Regions from separate parts of the Georgenia sp. TF02-10 genome, predicted to be linked through region 2. Evidence: riboswitches for the same ligand, from Rfam matches in the RefSeq annotation. Region 2 holds a riboswitch; the other holds the start of a gene.
The links. Region 2 has a riboswitch for cobalamin ahead of MF406_RS18730 (hypothetical protein). Riboswitches for the same ligand answer to the same signal wherever they lie in the genome.
Positions count from the first base shown of each region.

Region 1: it holds a riboswitch for cobalamin, as region 2 does, so the genes downstream of both, MF406_RS18225 (ribonucleoside-diphosphate reductase subunit alpha) here and MF406_RS18730 (hypothetical protein) in region 2, are expected to answer to the same signal.

Region 1 is NZ_CP094290.1:50,889-54,872, reverse strand. It holds gene lipB (lipoyl(octanoyl) transferase LipB) at 1-601, opposite strand, end outside; gene MF406_RS18235 (hypothetical protein) at 684-1,244, shown strand; gene MF406_RS18230 (TIGR01777 family oxidoreductase) at 1,252-2,166, opposite strand; cobalamin riboswitch at 2,266-2,498, shown strand; gene MF406_RS18225 (ribonucleoside-diphosphate reductase subunit alpha) at 2,658-3,984, shown strand, end outside.
Region 2 is NZ_CP094289.1:2,626,063-2,630,046, reverse strand. It holds gene MF406_RS11880 (energy-coupling factor transporter transmembrane component T) at 1-1,212, opposite strand, end outside; gene MF406_RS18730 (hypothetical protein) at 1,214-1,981, opposite strand; cobalamin riboswitch at 2,069-2,211, opposite strand; gene MF406_RS11870 (FMN-binding glutamate synthase family protein) at 2,318-3,895, opposite strand.

The DNA of each region.
Region 1 (3,984 bases), on a different replicon from region 2:
CCTCGGTGACCGTCACCTCGCGGCCCAGCTCGCGGGAGAGGCTCGTGACGCCGGCGTCGTCGATGCCGCAGGGGACGAACCGGTCGTACCACCCCAGGTCGACACCGCAGTTGAGCGAGAACCCGTGCATGGTGACGCGGCGCCGGACTCGGATGCCGATCGCGGCGATCTTGCGTTCCGGCCCGCGGTCGTCGGCCCGCAGCCAGACGCCGGTGCGACCGGGCACCCGGGCGGTCGCGACGCCGAGGTCGCGGCAGACGGCGATCAGCGCCTCCTCGACGCGGCGCACGTAGTCGACGACCTTGACCTGGTCGGGCAGCTCGACGATGGGGTAGCCCACCAGCTGTCCCGGACCGTGGAAGGTCACCTTGCCGCCGCGGTCGACGTCGACCACCGCGGCGCCGCCGGGGTCGGCGGGTCGCTCGTGCGGGTCGGTCCGCCGACCCGCGGTGAAGACGGGTGGGTGCTCGAGGAGCAGGACGGTGCCCGGCCGGGCGCCGTCGGCCACCTCGGCGTGCACCCGGCGCTGGAGCTCCCAGGCCTCGACGTAGTCGACGGGTGTGCCCCCCAGGCCCAGCTCCTGGAACTGCAGCTCGCTCACGACCGCGAGCCTACTCCGGGGCCGCGGCCGCCCTGTGGAGAGCCGGGTGCGCCCGACCGCCGGTCCGGGGTAGGACGGACCCATGCCTGGCCGCCACTCGCACCGGCCACGGGCCCGGCTCCGCGGGCCGGTGGCGCTCCTCGCCACGGTCGCAGTGGCGGCCGGGACGGTGTGGTCCTGCTCCGACGACCGGGCGCCACAGGAACGGCCGGCCACCGTCGCCCGGCAGGGGGAGGCGTCCCGGGCGGGGCGCACGCCGGGCGCGGTGGCCGTGCTGCACTCCTGGGACCGGGCCCGCGCGGCCGCGTGGGCGCGCGGGGACGTCGGTGCGCTGCGCCGGCTCTACCTGCCGGGATCGGCGGCCGGTGACCGCGACATCGCGATGCTGCGGCGCTGGTCGGCGCGCGGGCTGCGGGTCCGCCGGGTGCGGATGCAGGTCCTCGCCACCCGCGCCCGACTGGCGACGGCCGACCGGCTGGTCCTCGTCGTCACCGACCGGCTCGCGTCCGGCGCCGTCGTGGAGCGGACCGCCGGCCCGACCGACCTCCGGCTGCCGCGCGACGGTGTGAGCACCCGGCGCCTGGCGTTCCGACGTACGGCGGACCGCTGGGTGCTCGCGTCGGTCCGCGACGTCGCCGGGTGACCGGGCCTCAGCGCTCGCCGGCGGTCCCAGCGCGCACCACCGCCGCCACGTCGGGGTCGTGGAACTCGTAGCCGAGCGTGAGGAGCCGCTCCGGCCGGGTGCGCATCGAGCCCAGCACCTCCGAGGTGAGCCGCCCGGCCGCCCGCACCGCCGGGCGCGGCGCGTGGAGCACTGCCGGCCGGCCGACGGCGGCCGCCAGCGTCGCCGTGAACTCCGCGTTCGTCGGTGTCTCGACGCAGCACAGGTTGACCGGCCCCGACGCCGTCGGGTGCTCGACGACGTACGCCGCCGCGCCGACCCAGTCGCGCAACGAGATCATCGGCAGGTACTGCCTGCCGGAGCCGAGCCGGCCGCCGAGACCCAGCCGGAACTGCAGCAGCTGCTGCTTCAGCGGCGGGCTGGTGCGGTCCATCACCGGCGCGGTGCGCAGCACCGCGACCCTGGCGCCGGCCGAGGCCGCCGGGGCCGTGGCCGCCTGCCACTCGCGGCAGACCGTCGTCATGAACGCGTGACCGCGCGTGTCGGCGTCCTCGGTGAGCACGGCGGCGCCGTGGTCGCCGTACCACCCGACACCGTTGCCCGCGACGAACGCCGGCGCGGTGCCCGCCCGGGCAGCGGCGGCGATCGTCTCGGCGAGCAGGCCGGTGGTGCGGAGCCGGCTCTCCCGCAGCCGGCGGGCCCACCGCGAGGACCACGGGTTGCCGAGCGTCGGCGAGCCGGCGAGGTTGACGACGACGTCGGCCGACGCCACCAGGTCGGCGTCGACGCGGTCGGCGTCCGGGTCCCAGCTCGACTCGGCGGCGGACCGGGCCGGGCGCCGGACCAGCGCCGTCACCCGGTGTCCCCGCCGCTCGAGCTCGGCCCGCAGGTGACCGCCGAGGAACCCCGAGCTGCCCGCCATCACCACGTGGAGCGACGTCATGGCGCCCACCCTGCCATGCCACGCGCCGGAGCGAGCCACTCCGACGTCGCCGACACGCCGGCACAAGATGTCGTCCCGCACGACGAGTCGACCCCCACATATGGTGGTGCCGCAGCTGGTTCGAGAGCCCCTCGGGGCGATCGAGGAAAGAGGGAACCCGGTGCGAGTCCGGGACTGCCCCGCAGCGGTGAGTGGGAACGACCGCCGTCAACAGCACTGGGACGCAAGCCGGCGTCCTGGGAAGCGACGGTCAGTAGGGGTCGGGGCCAGGCAGGTGCCTGGCTGCGGCGAGCCCGCGAGTCCGAAGACCTGCCAGCGCACCACGCCCGCCGGGCGTGGTGGTCCGAGGCCTCGAGGGAGGGCCGACGGCTGGTCGGTGGCGCGCCGCGCGCGGCTGCCCGTGCCCGTCCTCCCGCGACGCCCGGACCGTCCAGGACCGATCTCGCGAGGAGAGAGAAGTGACGGTCACTGCCACACCAGGGCGCACCCCGATGCGGGTGCGCAAGCGCAACGGGGACACCGAGCCCGTCGACGTCGACAAGATCGTCCGCGCCGTCGACCGGGTCGCCGGCGACCTGCCGGACGTCGACCCGATGCGGGTCGCGACGCGCACGATCAGCGGGCTCTACGACGGCGCCACCACCGCGGAGCTCGACCGGCTGTCGATCCAGACCGCCGCGGAGATGATCGGGGAGGAGCCGGAGTACTCCCGGCTCGCTGCCCGCCTCCTGGCGGGCTACATCGACAAGGAGGTGCGCAACCAGGGCGTCGCCTCGTTCAGCCAGGCGGTCGCGCTCGGCCACGCGGAGGGGCTGATCGGCGACGAGACCGCCCGGTTCGTCAAGGACCACGCGCGCAAGCTCGACTTCGCGGTCGACCCCGAAGGGGACCGCCGGTTCGAGTACTTCGGGCTGCGGACCGTGTACGACCGCTACCTGCTCCGCCACCCGTCGACCCGGCTCGTCGTCGAGACGCCTCAGTACTTCCTGCTGCGCGTCGCGTGCGGGCTGGCGACCACACCGGGGGAGGCGGTCCGGTTCTACCGGCTGATGTCGTCGCTGGCCTACCTGCCGAGCAGCCCGACGCTGTTCAACTCCGGCACGAGGCACACGCAGATGTCGTCGTGCTACCTGCTCGACTCGCCTCGGGACGAGCTGGACTCGATCTACAGCCGCTACCACCAGGTGGCCCGGCTGTCGAAGTTCGCCGGCGGGATCGGGCTCGCCTTCTCCCGTGTCCGGTCCCGCGGTGCGCTGATCCGGGGCACCAACGGGCGTTCCAACGGCATCGTGCCGTTCCTGCGCACGCTCGACGCCTCGGTGGCCGCGGTCAACCAGGGTGGTCGCCGCAAGGGCGCGGCCTGCGTCTACCTCGAGCCGTGGCACCCGGACATCGAGGAGTTCCTCGAGCTGCGTGACAACACCGGGGAGGACGCCCGTCGGACGCACAACCTCAACCTCGCGAACTGGGTCCCGGACGAGTTCATGCGCCGGGTGGAGGCCGACGAGGAGTGGTCGCTGGTCGACCCCGACCAGGCACCGGAGCTGCCGGACCTGTGGGGCGACGCCTTCGACGCGGCCTACCGCCGGGCGGAGGCCGAGGGACGGGTCGTCCGCACCGTGCGGGCGCGCGACCTCTACGGCCGGATGATGCGCACCCTCGCCCAGACCGGCAACGGCTGGATGACGTTCAAGGACGCGGCCAACCGCACCTGCAACCAGACCCGGGACGACGGCGGCCCGGTCGTGCACCTGTCCAACCTGTGCACCGAGATCATCGAGGTCTCCTCCGACGAGGAGACGGCCGTGTGCAACCTGG
Region 2 (3,984 bases):
CGGCATGGCGGGCGCTCTGGTCTCGCGGGCCGACGGCGTGGGGTTCCGGGCCGGCGGTGCAGCGTCACTGGCCGCAGGAGCGGCGTTCCAGTCCTGCGCCGCGGCCCCGCGCGCCGGCACCAGCGCGCCGAGCACCGGCAGCGCCGCGACGAGCGCCGCCAGCACGGCCGTCGGCGGCACCGGCGGCCAGGTCAGGGTGTTCACCGGCAGGGCGAGCGCGGCCGGGTCCACCACGGCGAGGAGGAGGACCGCAGGCACCACCCCGCAGGCCGCGACCGCCGTCGCCGCCGCGCCCCACGGCTCCGGCCGGTACCGGGTCCGGTGCACCCGCCGCCCGGCCACGACGGAGGCCGCCACGGCGACCACCGCCCCCGCCGCCAGCAGCCCCGCCCCGAGCCAGGCCGGCGCGGCGCCGTCAAGCAGGCCGTAGACCCCGAGGACCGCGGCAAGGAGCGCGACCAGCAGCGCCCACCCCACCCCGCCGGCACCGGCCCGGTCCCCAGCCGGGCGGCGGCCGTAGCCGCGGGAATCCATCGAGGCAGCCAGGGCCAGGGCCTGGTCCATGGCGTCCTGCAGCACTGGCACCGCCCGGGCGAGGACCTCCCGGGGCCGCGCCCGGTCCAGCCCGCGCAGCCGCTGGGCCCGGCGGACCCGCGCAACGGCGGAGACGAGCTGCGGGTTCACCGTGACGGCGATGACGACGGCGGTGCCCGCCGGGTGCAGGGCGGCGGGCAGGTGCCGCAGCGCCCGCTTGGGGTTGGCCAGGGCGTTCGCCGCGCCGAAGCAGACCACCAGCACGGCCAGCTGCAGACCGCCGGCCGCCGCGGTCACCAGGCCCGCGGTGTGCACCGGGCCGAGCAGGGTGATGCCCGCGGCCCAGTCCGGCAGGGCGACGCGGGGCAGGTCGAGCAGCACCGGTCCGCCGGTCTTCAGCCCGACCAGCACGTAGAAGACCATCCGGAACACCACGATCGCCACGCCGAGCAGCAGGTAGAGCCGGAACGCCCGGCCCCACGGGGAGTCGCCCCGCCGGGTCAGGACGACGGCGACGACCGCCGTCAGCAGCAGGCCCAGGATCACCGGGTTCCCGGTGCGGGTCACCCCGACCGCGACGCCCGACGCCCACGCCCACCACGCCAGCGGGTGCAGCGCGGCCTCCGCCGCCGTCGCGGGTGCGGTGGCGGGCCGGGCGGGGACGGCGGGAGCGGCCACGTCAGGCGCGCCGGCGGCGGAGGAGCACCGCGGCGACGACGGCGGCCACCACCACGACCGCGGCCACCACGACCCCCGGGCTGACGGCCAGGCCGGCGCTGCTCCCCTCGGTCCGGGCGGCGTCGTCGTCGGCGTCAGCGGTGGCGTCCGCGGCGGCCGCGGACTCGGCGTCCCCGGCGCCGGTGCCGTCCGTCGACGCCGCCGTGGCCACCCCGGCGGCGAGCTCGGCGGGGGCCACGCCGGGACCGGTGGATCCGTCGTTGTACCGCCACCCCTCCACGTCCCCGGGGGCGGGGTCGGCGGTGTCGGCGCCGACGGCGGCCGCCTCCCAGTCCTGGCCGGGGCCGGCCTGCCAGTAGGACCAGTAGTTCCCGTCGAACTCCGCCGGGCAGGGGTCGGGCTGGGCGTCGATGGCGCAGATCATGCCCGAGGCCGAGTCGGTGGGGGTGAAGCCGGCCGCCTCCAGCGCCTCCCGCCCGGTGGCCGGGTCGCCGGCGGCGCAGCCCACCTGCACCTCCCCGCCCAGGTCGGTGAGGTCGACGACGATCGTGACGCCCTCGTCCGCGGCGCACGGCCCGGCGGCGGTGGCGTTGGCGGCTGCGACGGGCGCGGCGGTGGTGGCGGGTGCCGTGCCCGTGGCGGCTGCAACGTTGGGTGCCGCGGCAGTGGTGGCCACGGCGGGAGGTGCCGCCCAGGCGGTGGCCGCCGGCGCGGCGGCGAGGAGCAGGCCGGCGCCGAGCGCGGCCAGGGCGGGGCGGGTGCGGGGCATCGGTACCTCCCGGAGCCGGTCGCGTGGTCCGGCTCCGTCGGTGCGCGGGCACCGCACGTCCCCGGCTCGTCCGCAGACCTCGACGGATGTGGAGCCTGACGTCCCGGCAGGTGGTCCGGCTCGCCGTCGGGAGAGTTCCCGAGGCCTACGGTTGCGGGTCAGCGCCGGCTTCTGACCGGCTTCCCCTGCGGTGGGACGGTGGCGAGTCTACCGGGGCGGCCCGGGACGAAGGGTTTGATCAGACCGGTGGCTGCGGGGTAGACCAGCGCGCTCGTAGCGGGGCAGACCCGCGCGGTCGTAGCGGGTGGACCGGGCCGGTCGAGGCGGCCCCAGGCGTCAGCCCTGGGTGGTGGCCGACTCCGGCGCGGCGCTGCCCTGCGGGGCCCGGCCCAGCATGATGTCGGTGATCTCGGCCTGCTGGGTGGCGGAGGGCTGGCCCCAGCCCGGCTCGTACCCGGCGACCTCGCGCAGCGGCACCCCGCGCTGGTTGCCGTGCATGAGCTCGACGTCGTCGGCGTCGATGAGCCCCGGGTGCGCGACCCCGCAGGACTCGGCGACCTTGAGCAGGTCCCGGCGCAGGGTGCGGACGTAGCCGGCGAACCGCTGCGACTTCACGGTGGGGTCCAGGCCGTGCGCGAGCCAGGGGTTCTGGGTGGCCACCCCCACCGGGCACCGGTCGGTGTGGCACTTCTGCGCCTGGATGCAGCCGATGGCGAGCATCGCCTCCCGGGCGACGCTGATCAGGTCGCAGCCCAGGGCGAGGGCGACGACGGCGTTGTCGGCCAGCCCCAGCTTGCCGCCGCCCATGAAGACGATCCGGTCGGTCAGGCCGGCCGCGGCGAAGATCCGGTACACCCGGGCGAACCCGACCCGGGAGGGCAGGGCGACGGAGTCGGAGAAGGTCAGCGGCGCGGCGCCGGTCCCGCCCTCCCCGCCGTCGATGGTGATGAAGTCGACGCCGCGGTCGCCGTCGGCCATCGCGGCGGCGAGGTCCTCCCAGAACTGCAGGTCCCCGACGGCGGACTTGATGCCCACCGGCAGGCCGGTGGTGTCGGCAAGGAGCTCGACCCAGTCGAGCATGGAGTCCACGTCGGAGAACTCCGCGTGCCGGGAGGGGCTGATGCAGTCCTCGCCCTCCCGCACCCCGCGGATCTCGGCGATCTCGGCCGACACCTTGGCGGCCGGCAGCACCCCGCCGAGGCCGGGCTTGGCGCCCTGGCTGAGCTTGATCTCCAGCGCCCGGACCGGCGCGGAGGCCACCAGGTCCTGCAGGCGGGCCAGGTCGAAGGCGCCGTCGAGGTCCCGGCAGCCGAAGTAGGCGGTGCCGATCTGGAAGATGAGGTCCCCGCCGTGGCGGTGATGGGGGGACAGGCCGCCCTCGCCGGTGTTCTGCAGGGCGTGGGTCATCGCGGCGCCCTCGTTGAGGGCCTGGACCGCCTGCCCGGACAGCGACCCGAAGCTCATGGCCGAGACGTTCACCAGCGACGCCGGCCGGAACGCCTTGGCGCGGCCCCGGGCGGCGCCGAGGACCTTCGCGCACGGCACCGACACCTCCTCACCGGCCTTCGGGTGGGAGGTGGGCACGACCGAGCTGAAGGTGCGGTGCTTGATGATGGGGTAGCCGTCGGTGTGCTCGACGTCGTTGTCGGTGCCGAAGCCGAAGTAGTTGTTCTCGCCCTTGGCCGAGGCGTAGACCCAGCGGCGCTGGTCGCGGGTGAAGGGCCGCTCCTCGTCGTTGCCGGCGACGACGTACTGGCGCAGCTCGGGCCCGATCGTCTCGATCGCGTAGCGCGCGTGGGCGACGACGGGGAAGTTGCGCTGGAGCGTGTGGCGGCGCTGCAGCAGGTCGTGCGCGGCGACGCCGGCGAGGGCGCCCAGCGGCAGGAGCGCCTTGGTCCACGGTGACCGTCCCATGACGGAAGTGTGCGCCACGGTCGGGTGCGTGGCGAGCCGAACGGGCGACGGCGTCCGGCAGTTCTTGGCGACGGCGTCCGGCAGTTCTT